One region of the Sphingomonas sp. S-NIH.Pt3_0716 genome, then DNA from elsewhere that is predicted to be linked to it. Evidence: riboswitches for the same ligand, from Rfam matches in the RefSeq annotation. Region 1 holds a riboswitch; each other region holds the start of a gene.
What was found. Region 1 has a riboswitch for cobalamin ahead of BRX37_RS18885 (TonB-dependent receptor plug domain-containing protein). Riboswitches for the same ligand answer to the same signal wherever they lie in the genome.
Positions count from the first base shown of each region.

Region 2: another riboswitch for cobalamin. It lies ahead of BRX37_RS05535 (TonB-dependent receptor); the one in region 1 lies ahead of BRX37_RS18885 (TonB-dependent receptor plug domain-containing protein).
Region 3: another riboswitch for cobalamin. It lies ahead of BRX37_RS02055 (TonB-dependent receptor plug domain-containing protein); the one in region 1 lies ahead of BRX37_RS18885 (TonB-dependent receptor plug domain-containing protein).
Region 4: another riboswitch for cobalamin. It lies ahead of BRX37_RS13840 (cobalamin biosynthesis protein CobG); the one in region 1 lies ahead of BRX37_RS18885 (TonB-dependent receptor plug domain-containing protein).

Region 1 covers NZ_QLJK01000025.1:4,656-8,149, reverse strand. The annotation lists gene BRX37_RS18885 (TonB-dependent receptor plug domain-containing protein) at 1-1,516, opposite strand, end outside; cobalamin riboswitch at 1,653-1,845, opposite strand; gene BRX37_RS18880 (ABC transporter substrate-binding protein) at 1,912-2,772, shown strand; gene BRX37_RS18875 (acyl-CoA thioesterase) at 2,785-3,183, opposite strand; gene BRX37_RS18870 (S9 family peptidase) at 3,183-3,494, opposite strand, start outside.
Region 2 covers NZ_QLJK01000005.1:136,527-140,020, reverse strand. The annotation lists gene BRX37_RS05545 (FecR family protein) at 1-567, opposite strand, end outside; gene BRX37_RS05540 (RNA polymerase sigma factor) at 676-1,188, opposite strand; cobalamin riboswitch at 1,397-1,638, shown strand; gene BRX37_RS05535 (TonB-dependent receptor) at 1,827-3,494, shown strand, end outside.
Region 3 covers NZ_QLJK01000002.1:83,429-86,922, forward strand. The annotation lists gene BRX37_RS02045 (copper resistance system multicopper oxidase) at 1-123, shown strand, start outside; gene BRX37_RS02050 (copper resistance protein B) at 120-992, shown strand; cobalamin riboswitch at 1,055-1,299, shown strand; gene BRX37_RS02055 (TonB-dependent receptor plug domain-containing protein) at 1,490-3,478, shown strand; partial or broken gene BRX37_RS02060 (PepSY domain-containing protein) at 3,481-3,494, shown strand, end outside.
Region 4 covers NZ_QLJK01000015.1:86,408-89,901, reverse strand. The annotation lists gene BRX37_RS13845 (precorrin-8X methylmutase) at 1-67, opposite strand, end outside; gene BRX37_RS13840 (cobalamin biosynthesis protein CobG) at 67-1,377, opposite strand; cobalamin riboswitch at 1,400-1,611, opposite strand; tRNA gene BRX37_RS13835 (tRNA-Gln) at 1,789-1,863, opposite strand; gene BRX37_RS13830 (MarR family winged helix-turn-helix transcriptional regulator) at 2,026-2,535, shown strand; gene BRX37_RS13825 (hypothetical protein) at 2,705-3,028, shown strand; gene BRX37_RS13820 (hypothetical protein) at 3,326-3,494, shown strand, end outside.

The sequences.
Region 1 (3,494 bases):
CATAGCGGCGGGTGGTGGTGCCGGGCGTGAAGCAGAGCGGATCGGTCGAACTGGAGGAACAGCTGTTATAGATGATCTGGTCGGTCGTGGTCCGATCGAACCAGGTCGCGCCCAGCCGCAGTTTCTCGCCAAAGAAACGCTGCTCCGCGCCCGCTTCCCAGCCATGGGCGCGTTCGGGATCGAGCGCCTGATTCCCATATTCGGAAAAGAGCTGATAGAGGGTCGGCGCCTTGAACCCTTCACCATAGCTGGCGCGCAGCACCGTCCCGGTCGGCAGCGCCCAGACGCCACCGGCGGAAAAGAGGGTCCGGCCGCCATAGCGGTTATGATCGTCGTAGCGCAGCCCGCCGGTCAGGGTCAGGCCCGTAATCGGCTGGGCATTGAGCTGGCCATAGACGCTGGTGATCTCCGCCTTGCCGCGGGCCGGGTCGGGAATCGGCACCGAAAGCGACGCCGAAGGCGACACGCTGCGGAAGCGGCTATTCTCATTCTCCACCCCGAACAGCGCGGTCCAGCCATCGGCAATGGCAAAGCTACCCTGATATTCGAGCCGCTGGTTGCGCCCCGCCGCGTCGAACGTCTGCTTGCGCTGGTTGCGCGGATCATAATTGTCGCGATCGGTGTCGGTATAGCCATAGCCGAAGCGGTTGCGGAACCGGCCGTCGAGCAGCGCGACGTTAAGGCCGACATAGCCGACAAATTCGCGATTGGTGCCATAGGCCGGGCTGTCCGCGCTGGTGGCGTCGAAATCGACCCGGCCGTCGGAATAATAGCCGCGCAGGTCCGCGCTGATCCCGTCCGCCAGCGCGACCTCGACCCGGCCGGTGACGCTGCGATTGGTGTAGCCGTCCTTCTCCTTGCCGCCAAAGGCCGGGCTGATCGCGGAAATGCCGTCGGTGGTGAAGCTCTGGCCGCCGATCCTCCAACTGACCGGGCCGGTCTTGCCGCCCAGCGCCGCACGGGCGCTGACCGTGTCACGCGACCCCGCCTCGATATCGAAGCTACCCTCCAGCGCCTTTTCAGGCATGGCGGTCACGACATTGACGACACCGCCGATCGCCTGGCTGCCCCACAGGGTCGACTGCGGGCCGCGCAGCACTTCGATCCGCGAGGCATCGCCGACCAGCAGATTGGCGAAATTATAGCCGCCGCCGGCCGAGGACGGGTCGTTGAGCTTCACGCCGTCGATCACGACCACGGTCTGGTCGGATTCCGCGCCCCGAATACGCAGCGACGTCGCCGTGCCATAGCCGCCATTGCGCGAGATGCTGACGCCGGGCGTGCGCAGCAGCAATTCGGTGACGCCCAGATCCTGCGTCCGGTCGATCGCCGCCTTGTCGAGCACGGTGACGGAGGCCGGCACCTGATCCACTGGCGTGGCGAGGCGGGTCGCGGTGACGAGGATCGAGGATGCCCCGACATCGGCGGCGGCATCGGGCGGCGGCGCCTGCTGCGCCTCTTCGGCGAAAGCGGTGGTGGAGAGAAGGAAAGAACAGAAAGTCAGATATTTGAACACATAAGCCCCCGGACGAGGGACCGCATCCCAGGGACGATATCGGTGCCCGGCCGGGCGCGACATGGTCCCCGCAATGTGCGGTCCACCTGTCGCCACGCGGGTTCACCCCCGTCCGCTCGGCACACCCTGTCCGCGCGAAGGACGACCGCGACGGGCAGGTCTCCTGGCTCACGGGTCATCGCTGATTCATGCCGCCTTCTCAGAACCTTGCGGTCCCAATGGCATGTGGCACAAAGGCTCGCCGCTCACAGTTGCAGGGGCAGCCGGGGTCTTGAACCCCATTCCCTTTTCATCCCCGTTGCCGGGGAACCTGTCGCAGTCCGGGCGATAGGCGAGCCCGACTGGAGCGTCAATCTTCCTTGCCTGGCGGAGCGCGCCGGCTAAGGGAGGTGGCCATGCGGATATTTGCGCCCATCGGCCCCGGCAAGGGGATGATCGCCCTGATGATCGCTCTGGTCGGTGGCGCCACCTTATGGGCGGCCACCGCTCGCCAGCCTGCCAGTGCAGGCAAACGTCCGCAACGGATCGTGTCGCTCAACCTGTGCGCCGACCAGTTGCTGGTCGCGCTGGCCGATCGCGACCAGATTGCCGGCCTGACCCATAATGCCGCCGATCGACAGATGTCGGCGGTGGCGGCCGTAACGAAGGGCCTGCCCATCCTCGACGGATCGGCCGAACAGATATTGGCGACCAATCCCGATCTGGTGATCGGCATGCCGGCGCGGCGCAATCCGGCGATCGCGATCCTCAAGGCACAGCATTATCCCGCCGTCGATCTCAAGAGCGCGGACAGCTATGCCGATATCGTCGCGTCGATCCGCACGGTGGCGCAGGCGATCGGCCATGCCGACCGCGGCGAAGCGATGATCGCGCGGATGGACCGGGAGCTTGCCGCCCTGCCCCGCGCACCCCGGCCCAAGGTGGCGGCCTATTATCAACGGCGCGGTTATATGACCGGCACGGGCACGCTGGTCGACGACCTGATGACGCGGGCGGGGCTGCGCAACCTGGCCGCCGACCTTGGCAAGCCGGCGATCGCGCAGGTCAGCCTGGAGGAGATGGTCGCCGCCCGGCCCGACTATCTGATCGTCGAGAGCGCCACCGACCGCATCACCGACCAGGGCACCGAAATGCTGCACCATCCGGTGCTGCGCGACATAGCGCGCATCAGCCTGCCCCAGGCCTGGACCGTGTGCGGCGGACCGGCCTATGTGCAGGCGGCCCGCGCCCTGTCGCAGGCTGTCAGCGCCCGCTGAAGCTGGGCCGGCTCAGCCCTCGATGAAGTTGGCGGCGACTTCGGCCGGCACCCGCATCAATCGGCCGCTTTCCTTGTCGATCATCGCCCAGGTGGATTTGGCCGACACCTTCACCTTGCCGTCCGGCCCGGTGAACTCGATCAGCCGGTCGAACCGCGCGCCGCGCGGTCCTTCCGGAATCCAGGTGCGGCCCGACACGACATCGCCCTCGGTCACGTTACCGCGATAATCAACCTCATGCCGGGTCACGACCCAGATATAGGCGTCGACATGGGCCGGATCGGCATCGGTCATCCAATGTTCGACCGACAATTGCTCCATCCACTGCACCCACACCGCATTGTTCACATGGCCCAGCACATCGATATGCTCGGGCCGTGCGGTGAACTGCTTGGTGAAGCTCGACGCCATCAGCCTTCCACTCCCAGCTGCCACAGGATGAACGCAAATTCCTCGGCGGTCTCGTGCAGGCTCTCGAACCGGCCCGACTTGCCACCATGGCCCGCGCCCATATTGGTCTTGAGCAGCAGGATATTCTTGTCGGTCTTGGTGGCGCGCAGCTTTGCCACCCATTTGGCCGGCTCCCAATAGGTGACGCGCGGATCGTTCAGCCCGGCAGTCACCATCAGCGGCGGATAATCCTGCGCGGTGACATGGGTGTAAGGGTCATAGGACTGGATGGTGCGGAATGCGGCCTCATCCTCGATCGGATTGCCCCATTC
Region 2 (3,494 bases), on a different contig from region 1:
GCCCAGCGCCGTGGTCGATCCGCCTTTCGCTTCGACCGAGAATGGGCGCCGGGGATCGCGCGCCACCGAAAAGGCGGCTTCGCCTTTCAGCACATGCACGATCCGGCGATCCGGCTGGTAATCGATGGATATGGCGCTGTCGGTATTGAGCTGGACCTGCGATCCATCGGCTAGGGTCATGGTGCGCTGTTCGCCCGTCGCCGTCATCGCATCGGACCGCAGCGCTGTCGGCCAGTCCCCGATCGCGCCCGCGACAAGGAGGGCGACGCTGGCCGCGACGGCGGGCGCAATCCATTTTCTTTTGCCTTCCGGTCGGCCGACCGGCGGATAGCCCGGCAATGGCGGCTCGCTGAGCCTGCGCTGCGTCACTTCCGAACGAATGGCCGGATGCCCCATGAAGCGCCACGCCGCACGGGCCTTTTCAAAGGCCGGCGGGTGACGGGGATCGCTGCCCAGCCATTGTTCCAGGGCCGCAATGCCATCATCGCTCAGGCCGGCATCCTGTTCGATCGCCCAGCGCATCGCGGCATCCTCGATCGGATCCGGAGCATCGTCGTCAGCGCCCATAGTGCATTCCGATCGCTTCTCCCGCCTCAACCATGGAAATTTCACACTCTCCATAATCATTGACGTTCGAAAGCGGCATCCGGACACTCCGCAAGCCAACAAATCGCCTCATTCACTTTCCCCTAGACGGGTCATGCAATGTCGCAAGGCCTGCTGGAGATGTCGGACGACCATGCTGCGGGAAATCCCTATCCGATGCGCAATGTCGTCCAGAGTAAGTTCGTCAAATTTGCGCAGGATGAAGATTTCTCTGGTTCGCGCGGGGAGTTCGTCGATCGCGGCCATCGTCACGGCCAGACGCTGGCGATCGGACAGTTCGGTATCGGCTCCAACCATGTCGGCCGGGATTTCCTCGGGGAGTGTATCGGCGGCGTGGAACAGGGCAGCATATCTGCCGTCCGCCCTGATGCGATCCTTCGCAAGATTGGCTGCCAGCCTGAACAGATAGGCCCGCTTGTTCAGGATTGGCGGATCATCCTCGATACGCTGCACCTTGAACCAGAGGCTTTGCGTGACGTCTTCCGCTGCCGGCCGATCGCGCAATATGCTTTCGACAAGTCGCAGGAGCGACGTGCGCTCTTGCAGGAGCAGGCGCGTAAGGGCGGCGGCGTTGTTGAGCATCGCTATCTGCCGACGCATTACGTGCATTGATAATCGTTCGCAACAACTCATGTGCCGCTTGTTCATGACTGCTAACGGGGCGGTGTGTTCAGCACCTGAGCGTCAGGGACAGCCGCATACCGGCCATCGAGGCATGACCAAATTCCACATTCCACGAATTTCTTGCTATCCTATTCGATAGCCCATAGTTCCCAGCTCGTCCCCTAACGGGGGGCAAGATCGCGTTGGTGCTTCGAAAGAGGCTTAAAAGGGAACGCGGTGGAGGGGCACTGCCCCTGAAGCCGAGGCTGTCCCTGCAACTGTAAGCGGATAGCGCGATGCATATCGCGGCAGGCCAAGGATGCCTGTCGCAGCCACTGGGCCGGACGCTAACTCCTGCGAGGCCTGGGAAGGCCGTGCATCGTGCGATGACCCGTGAGCCAGGAGACCTACCAGCGTCCGGTCGCTCTTGCCTTGGTCCAGGGGATGGCCGCGGCACGGTGTACTCCGTCTGAGCGACGAACTTGCGGCCAGGCCGCAACGGTGGGTTCCGCCGGTCGCTCGTTTGCGCCCGGTCTCCACCGCTGCGCCCGTGCGAGGGGACGTCCTCCTGCGCGGGAACCTGTCCGTTCGACTGGAAAACGCAACGGGGGTTACACATGAATACACGATCGCTTCTTTCCGGCCTGATCCGTTCCGGCGCATCATGTTGCGCACTGGCGGCAAGTGTCACCGCAACGCATGCTCAGGAGACCGCCGGCGCCGCGCCCGATGGCACGGAGAACATCGTCGTCACGGCGCGCAAGGCCGGCGTCCTGCAGCTTGGCCAGCAGGCCGATGCCTCCAGCCGCCTTGGCCTGACGCCTATGCAGACGCCCGCAAGCGTCGATGTCATCACCAAGGAGATGATCCGCAGCCTTGGCGATCGCACCGTCGTGGCCGCCGCTGCGCGCGCGCCGGGCCTGATCAACAATTCCTCGGCATTCGGCTATTCGCTGAGTTCACGCGGGTTCACCGGCTACACTTCGGTGATGCAGCTCTATGACGGCATGCGGGTCTATACGACGACCACGCAGACCTTCCCCGCCGATCCCTGGATGGCCGAGCGCATCGAGGTGCTGCGCGGCGCTGCGTCCGTGCTCTATGGCGAAGGCGGCATCGGCGGCGCCATCAACGTTGTGCGCAAAAAGCCCAACACCGAAGAGTTCGAAGGCGAACTACGCCTCAGCGGCGGCTCTTTCGATACATATGCAGCGGCCGGCGGGATCGGCGGGCCGATCGGGGACAAGCTGTCCTACCGCGTAGATCTCAGCTACAACCGGTCGGACGGCTGGATGGAGCGCGGACGCTCCCGTAGTCTCGCCCTGTCGGCCGCGCTGCGCTACCAGGCCAGTGACGATCTGGTGCTGACCCTGACGCATGATCGCGCCGATCTAGATCCGACGATCTGGTACGGCACGCCGCTGCGTGATGGCAAGCTGGTGCGCGAAATCCGCAAGAAGAACTACAATATCGCCGACCGCTCGCTGCGCTTCGACGATGCCTGGACCCAGGCCAAGGCGGAATGGACGCCTTCAGACGGGGTGACGATCACCAACGTCGCCTATTACCTCACCGGCTTCAAGCACTGGCGCAATGCAGAAGGCTATGCCTGGTCCGGCGATCAGATCCGCCGGTCGAGCTATCTGGAAATCTTCTACAAGACCAAGCAGTGGGGCGACCGCTTCAACGCGGTTTTCGACCACACATTGCTGGGCATGGACCACCGCCTGAGCCTGGGCGGAGAGTATAACAGCGGATCGCTGCTGCGCACCGACAGTTCGCCCAATTCCCGATCCGACCTGGTGGATCCCTACGACTACGCGCCCGGCACGTTTCTGGATGGCGCCTTCGGCACCCGGTACAAGTATAAGACAGATGTGCAGCAATGGGCGCTGTTCGGCGAAAGCCGCCTCTCGCTGTCGGATCGACTGTCGCTGGTGACGGGCCTGCGCTACGATCGCCCGAAGACCGAGCGCCACGATGCGCTCGATCCGACCGCCGACTACACCGCGCGCTATCCCAGTACCAGTTGGCGTGCGGGGCTGGTCTACAATCCCACGGACACGATCTCGCTTTACGCGCAATATTCCGCGGCCGCCGATCCGGTGACGGCGTTCCTCACCGCGACGCTGGCACAAACCAGCTTCGATGTATCCACCGGGCGGCAATGGGAAGCGGGTGCCAAGGCAACCTTCCTCGACGGGCGCGGCGAATTCACGCTGTCGGGCTATCGCATCGTCAAGAAGAAGATCCTGACCCGCTCCGCCAATGATCCCACGGTGTCT
Region 3 (3,494 bases), on a different contig from region 1:
CTCAGCTTCGACCTAACGGCCGATGCGCTGGGCGACTGGGCGTTCCATTGTCATATGCTGATGCACATGCATGCCGGGATGATGCGGGTGGTGACGGTCCGCCATGGGGAGGGCGCGGCATGAGGCTGCTCGCGCTCCTGCTGCTCGCTGCCGCCGTGCCGGTGCAGGCCCAGACTGTCGATCACAGCCAAATGGATCATGGGGCAATGGGGCATGCCCAGAATCCAATGGCGCCGGCTACCGATGCCGCCATTCCCCAAGGCACGCCGCCGCCGGTGCCGACCGATCATGCCGCCGACGCGCTCTATGACCCCGCTGCCATGGCCCGCGCCCGCGCGGCGATGATCGCGGAAGGGGGCGGCATGACCTATTCGCAATGGATGCTCGATCGGCTGGAATATCGCGCCGGCAAGGGCGCGGACGGCTATGCCTGGGAGGGCGAGGGCTGGATCGGCGGAGACATCGACCGCTTCGCCGTGAAGAGCGAGGGCGAGGGGAGGTTCGGCGGATCGCTCGAACGGGCCGAGGTTCAGGCGCTCTACAGCCGGGCGATCGACCCCTGGTTCAACCTGCAGGCGGGCGTGCGGCAGGATTTCGGCGAAGGGCCGGACCGCAGCTATGCGGTGATCGGCATCGACGGCCTGGCGCCCTACTGGTTCGAGGTCGGGGCCGAAGCCTTCCTGTCGACCAGGGGCGACGCCCATCTGCGGCTGGAGGCGAGCTATGACCAGCGCATCACCCAGCGGCTGATCCTGCAGCCCGCTGCCGAGTTCAATCTGGCGGCGCAGGCCGTGCCCGAACTGGGGATCGGCGCCGGCCCGTCCGATATCGAGATGGGGCTGCGGCTGCGCTACGAGATCGCCCGCGAATTTGCGCCCTATGTCGGCGTCAATTGGGAACGCAAGCTGGGCGATACGGCCGATTATGCCCGTGCCGCCGGCGATAAGCCGTCGGCCACCAGCCTGGTGATCGGCCTGCGCGCCTGGTTCTGAGAGGCGCTTGCAGCCCGCCCGATATTCGATTATCGATCCCGCCGATCCCGCGCCGCACGGCATGGGATCATGATCGCGCCGGTGTCCCGAAAGGGGCTTAATAGGGAATGCGGTGCGGACGGGTGACTGTCCAAATCCGCAGCTGTCCCTGCAACTGTAAGCGGTGAGCGCGATGCATATGTGCGGACGGCAGAATGACCGATCCGCCAGCCACTGGGCCGGACGCTAAATCCTGCGAGGCCTGGGAAGGCCGTGCATCAAGCGATGACCCGTGAGCCAGGAGACCTGCCGGCGTCTGGTCGCTCTTGCCTTGGTCCAGGGGATGGCCGCGGCACGGTAACTTCCGTCTGAGCGACGAACGAGCGGCTGGGGCCGCTGCGACGACGCGCGTCGGTTGCCCATGGGCGCCCGGCCGGCGCGTGTGTCGGACGTTCGCGCGCGTGCCGCTCGTGAAGGTTGCCCCCGCCCGTCGAACGCGGCGCCGGATGGGGGAATATATGAAGTCCAATGTCGTTTCGCGGGCCGCCTTGGCCCTTTCGCTCGCCTTTGCATCGCCGGCTCTGGCCGATGAAGGAGAGGGTGACAGCATCGTCGTCACCGGCACCAGCCTGGAAGAGACGCTGCCGCAGCAACTGTCGCGCTATGGCCATGCGATCGAGATCGTCACCGACACGCAGATCCGCGATGCCGCCGCGATCGACACCGCCCGCGCGCTCGAAGCGGTGCCGGGCCTGTTCATCCGGTCGCAGTCCGGGCCGTTCAGCTATGTCGACATCGCGCTGCAGGGATCGCGCACCAAGGATGTGCTGTGGACGATGGACGGCATCCGCCTCAACAACCGCCTCTATGGCGGCACGTCGCCCAATGACACCATGGCCGCCAGCATGATCGAGCGGATCGAGGTGCTGAAAGGCGGCGAAAGCCTGTTCTACGGCACCCAGGCGGCGGCCGGCGTGATCAATGTCGTCACCCGCGATTTCAGCGACGATCTGGGCGGCCAGGTCAATGCCAGCCTCGACAGCTTTGCCGGCACCAGCCTGGATGGCTATCTGCGCGGCGCGATTGGCCAGCATCGCTTCGTGGTCTGGGCCAATCGCAGCCAGTCGGAGGGCTATCGCCCCTATGATGTGATGCAGCCCAGCGCCACCGATCGCGCGCGCGGCTATGATCTCTGGTCGGCGGGCATCAAATATCAATATGATATCGCGCCGGACCTGCGCCTCAACGCCCTCTACCAGCATACCAAGGCCGATCTCGACAATATCAGCGCGACCCGGACCAAGGAAAGCCGCAACGACCGCAATGAGGAAATCGCCAGCCTGCGCCTCGACTATACTGGCGAGGATGGCGTCCAATTCTTCCTCAAGGGCTATTTCCACGACTGGAAGACCGCCTATGTCCAGATCCGCAATCCCATTCCAGCCGGCCCGCCGCAGGTCATCTATCCGGCCGGCACCTTCTGGGGCTATCAGGATTATGGTGGCAGCGCGGTGGTGCAGCTCAACATGCTGCGCGGCATCGACACGCTGATCGGCTATGATTTCCAGAGCTTCAATGGCCGCGACGACGTCCTGCTGATCGCGCCGACCGACGAACAGGTCCATGCCGGCATCTTCCAGCTGCGTACCAATGACGAATTGTCGAGCAAGGCGCGGATCGCGGCGGGCCTGCGCTACAACAAGGCGAAGGGATCGGAAAAGACGATCTGGAACGTCTCGGGTCGCTATGATGTCAGCGACACGCTGTTCGTGGAGGCCAATGGCGGCACCTCCTTCGTGCTGCCCGACGCCTCGCAGCTTTATGGCAATGATCCCTGCTGTGAGGTCGGCAACCCGAACCTGAAGCCCGAGGAAAGCCTGAACCTCAACGCCGCGCTGGGCGGTGCGCTGGCCGGCGGTGCGATCCGCTGGAAAGCGACCTATTTCAACCGGCGCATCACCGACCTGATCGACACGACCTATGATGATCCGGCCTTTCCGGAAGGCACCTATATCAACGTCAGCGACAAGGTGCGGGCCAAGGGCGCCGAGCTGGAGTTGAATGCGGACCTGAGCGGCGGCTGGGGTCTGTCTGCCAGCTACACATATTCGCGTGTTCGCAATCAGGGCAGTTCGGTGCAGCGCGATCGCAACCCGGAACAATATGGTCGCGCCGCGATCGTCTATGCGCCGCAGACCGGCCGCTTCGGCGCCAATCTGTCGGCCAATTGGGTGGGCGATGTCTGGTCGACCGCATCGGGTTTTGGCCGGATGAACTATGGCAATTATGCCGTGGTCGATGCGGGCGCGCATCTGTGGCTGGATCAGGCGCGGCGCAACCGGTTCGGCATCAATGTCGAGAATCTGTTCGACCGCGACTACGCCTCCACCGGCTATCGTTCGGCGGTCAGCGATGCAGGAGTACTGGACGGCAGCAACAGCCGCTTCCTCTACTTCTACCGGGGCGTGCCGCGCACGCTGCGGGTCAGCTATGGTCTGAGCTTCTGACCATGTTGCGGCCGGT
Region 4 (3,494 bases), on a different contig from region 1:
CGGCGCGGATGGTGGCGAAGGACTGGCGATAGATTGCCGCGCCATCCCTCTCATAATCATGGGGCATCAACAGGCTCCGAAATGGGCAAGAAGGTCGGTGGCGGTGAGGTCAGGACGGTCGGGCGCCGATCCTGCGCGGGCATGGAAGGCAAGGTCATAGCGCCTGTCCCGCCCCGTCAGCACGATGTCGGCCGGCATCGAACAGGCACAGCCCTTGGCGCAGCCGGAGACATGAAGGCGGCCCGCCACATGTGGGGCCAACTGGCGGGCGAGGCTGCGCGTCTCCACGCTCGCCTGCGGACAGGCAGGCGCGCCAGGGCAGGTGTCGAGATGGTTCGTCGGGGCGGCAGCGTCGGCGCACAGACCGGGCAGCTGCCCTTCGGCCAGTAGCATGCGCCACGGGGTCAGCCGCATGGCCGGCGCGTCGAGAAGATGCCGCGCGTCGATCCGGCCGAAGGGAAGACCATAGGCCATGCCGCCATCCCATGCGCCGGGGACCAGTCGCGGGCGTGGCGACGCCGCCTCTGTCGTGCCCGTTGCCCAATCCGGCAGGGGCGCATCATGCCGGGCCATGCGCCCCGCGCGCGCGCCGTCGCTCTCCACGAACCATCGGGCGAGCGCGAGCAGCTCATCCACTTCGCCGCCGCTATCCACCGGCACGCCTTGTGCCCGCCCCTCCGCACGTAAGATCAGGCCGCCATCGCGCGCCCGTTCGATGCGAAAATCCCCCGCTTCGCCGGGCAGGAGCGGCGCGGCGCCGGCATCGATCACGAAGCCCATCTTGCCCGGCAAGTCCGGTAGTTCGTCCAGGCGATCGAGCAACTGACTGGCGATGCGATGGCTGTCGTCGCCTTCGCGCCAGTCCGGCGCGACCATCATCATGCGCGCGCCCTCGCGCCGGGCATCGCGGTCCACCAGGCCAAGGTCGAGCAGCCGGTCGAGCAAGGGGCGCCAGCTTTCGTCGCGCACGCCGCGGATCTGGAGGTTCGCGCGCCGGGTCATGTCGATCAGGCCGTTGCCATGGGCGATCGCCGCTTCGCCCAGCGCCGCCATATCGTCGGCCGAAAGACGGCTAAGGCGCGGCTTCACGCGCACGATCAGCCCGTCGCCCGCCGACATCGGGCGCCAGGCATCGGGACACCAGCCCCGAACGGCCGGCCCGTGGGCTACCGCATGGTTCGCGGTCGCCCTATCCCTGCCCGCGCCGGTCTGGCTCACAGGCAAATCCTCCGCGCGCCGGGACGCAACCAGGCGGGGCTTGCCGGCATCGCCGGTCGGCGCGAGGCGGCAGGCAGGCGCGACAGGCGCCCGACACCACGCGGCCGTGCAGCCCCAGCCACACGCTTCGCCGCCCAGACGGAAGAGAGACCGTGCCATGACCAATCCCTGGGTCAGGACAAGAGCGACCGAAACGCCGGCAGGTCTCCTGGCTCGCGGGTCGTTGCGGGATGCACGCCTTCCCGGACGCCCTGTCCAGTGGCTGCCCTCATGGGCTCGTGCATCGCGCTATCCGCTTACAGTTGCAGGGACAGCCACGGAATAAGGGGCCAGGCCCCCGCACCGCATTCCCGATTAAGTTCCTTGCGGAACACCGGCGTCAGTTATGCAATGCGCCAGCATGAACCGGCGCATCGATGATGCCCTAGTCGAAACATCGGGCTTCGCCAAGACGCGGAATGGGTATCGGCAGTCCCGCTGCCGGCTCGACGCCCAAGGCATACCGACGGAAGATGCCGAAACGGAAACCGGAAGCAAGGAAAGCGACGCGGCGTCGGATACCGAAAATTATGGCTGGGGCGGCAGGATTCGAACCTGCGCATGGCGGCATCAAAAGCCGCTGCCTTACCGCTTGGCGACGCCCCAGCAATGCGCCGATCCAAGTCAGCGCGGGACCGCCATATAGCGGCTGATGCACGAAAGAAAAGCCCTCCTGACGATGGACTTCGCCTTTCCCTTTCCTTCCCGCCCAACCCATCTTAGGGATCAACGCCACGCCCCCTCCCCTCCAGCCGGAAACCCGCGCCGATGTCCGTCCAAGCCCCCTCGCCCAGCCAGATCGCACCGGCCTCGCCGCTGTTCCTGCGCGAGGACGAAATCCGGCGCGGCATCGAGATGCTCTATTTCGGCTATTCCGCGCTCACCCGCTCGATCGACGAGGGGCTGGCGGCGCAGGGCCTGGGCCGCGCCCATCACCGCGCCCTTTATTTCATCTCGCGCCAGCCTGACCTGACGGTGAAGGATCTGTTGCGCCTGCTGGCGATCACCAAGCAATCGCTCGGCCGGGTGCTCAATGACCTGATCGAGCGCGGCTATATCGAGACCCGGCCCGGCAGCAGCGACCGGCGGCAGAAACTGCTGCGCCTCAGCCCCGCCGGCCGCGCGCTGGAGGCCGAGCTTTTCCGCGCGCTGCGCGAGAAGATGGCGGCCGCCTATGCCCAGGCCGGACAGGGTTCCGTCACCGGTTTCTGGCGGGTGATGGAGGGTCTGATCCCCGATGCCGACCGGTCGATGGTGTTCGGCCTCAGCGGCGGCTGATCGCGAAACCACGCAACCTTATGGCCGCTGCCGCGCTTTTAGGAGCGTCGTGCGGAAAAGTGGGAACCGGTTTTCCGCTTGAAACGATGCGACAACAAGGAATTTGGCAGCGCCGCGTCAGATATGATGCGGCGCTGCCCAAGCCTTGCCAACGCAATGAGGAGACATCATGCGCGCACCCCTTCTGGCCATCACGGCCCTGTCCGCCCTGGGCCTGAGCCTGTCCGCCTGCTCGGAAAAGGCGTCGGACAATCTGGAAAATGCCGGCTCCGCGATCGGCAATGACGTCAGCAACGCCGTCGACGATGCCGGCGCCAAGATCGACAACGGCCTCGACCGCGCGGGCGCCGCGATCGACAATGGCGCGGACCGGATCGGCGCCGCGACCGACCGGGCGGCCGACGACGCCAAGCGCGAGGGCAAGGAAGCCAAGCAGGATGTCGGCGCCTCGCTGGAGCAGGCCGGCAAGGACCTGCGCAACGACAGCCATTGAGACGTGCCGGGCCTCCCCATGGGGAGGCCCGGCCTCGGGCCGCGAGGCTATATCCGGGCGGCCTGGACGCGACTGGAAGTGGCTATTTCCCTCTTCGTCATCCCGGCCCCTTCGACAGGCTCAGGACAGGCTTGATCCGGGATCGCTTCAGCGCTCCCCATCCGCCGTAGCCCAGAATGGGTTCTGACTTTCGTCAGGGTGACGGATGTGGAAATTGTCGGAATTCGACCACTTGCGGCCGCAAACGGAACGCCATAGATTTATCGAATGCGGACATTCCTAGCGATTGCAACACTCTTGCTTCTGCCGGCATGTGATGCTTGGCCGACCATTGTAGATAATCACGCTTCAAGGCCCATCTCTGTTCAATATCTTCATCAGGACTATGATTATTGGTCCGCGCCATTTCCCATCAGGGCTGGTCGAGCAATGCCGTTTGCTCAAGCGCACTGGATTCAGGAAATTA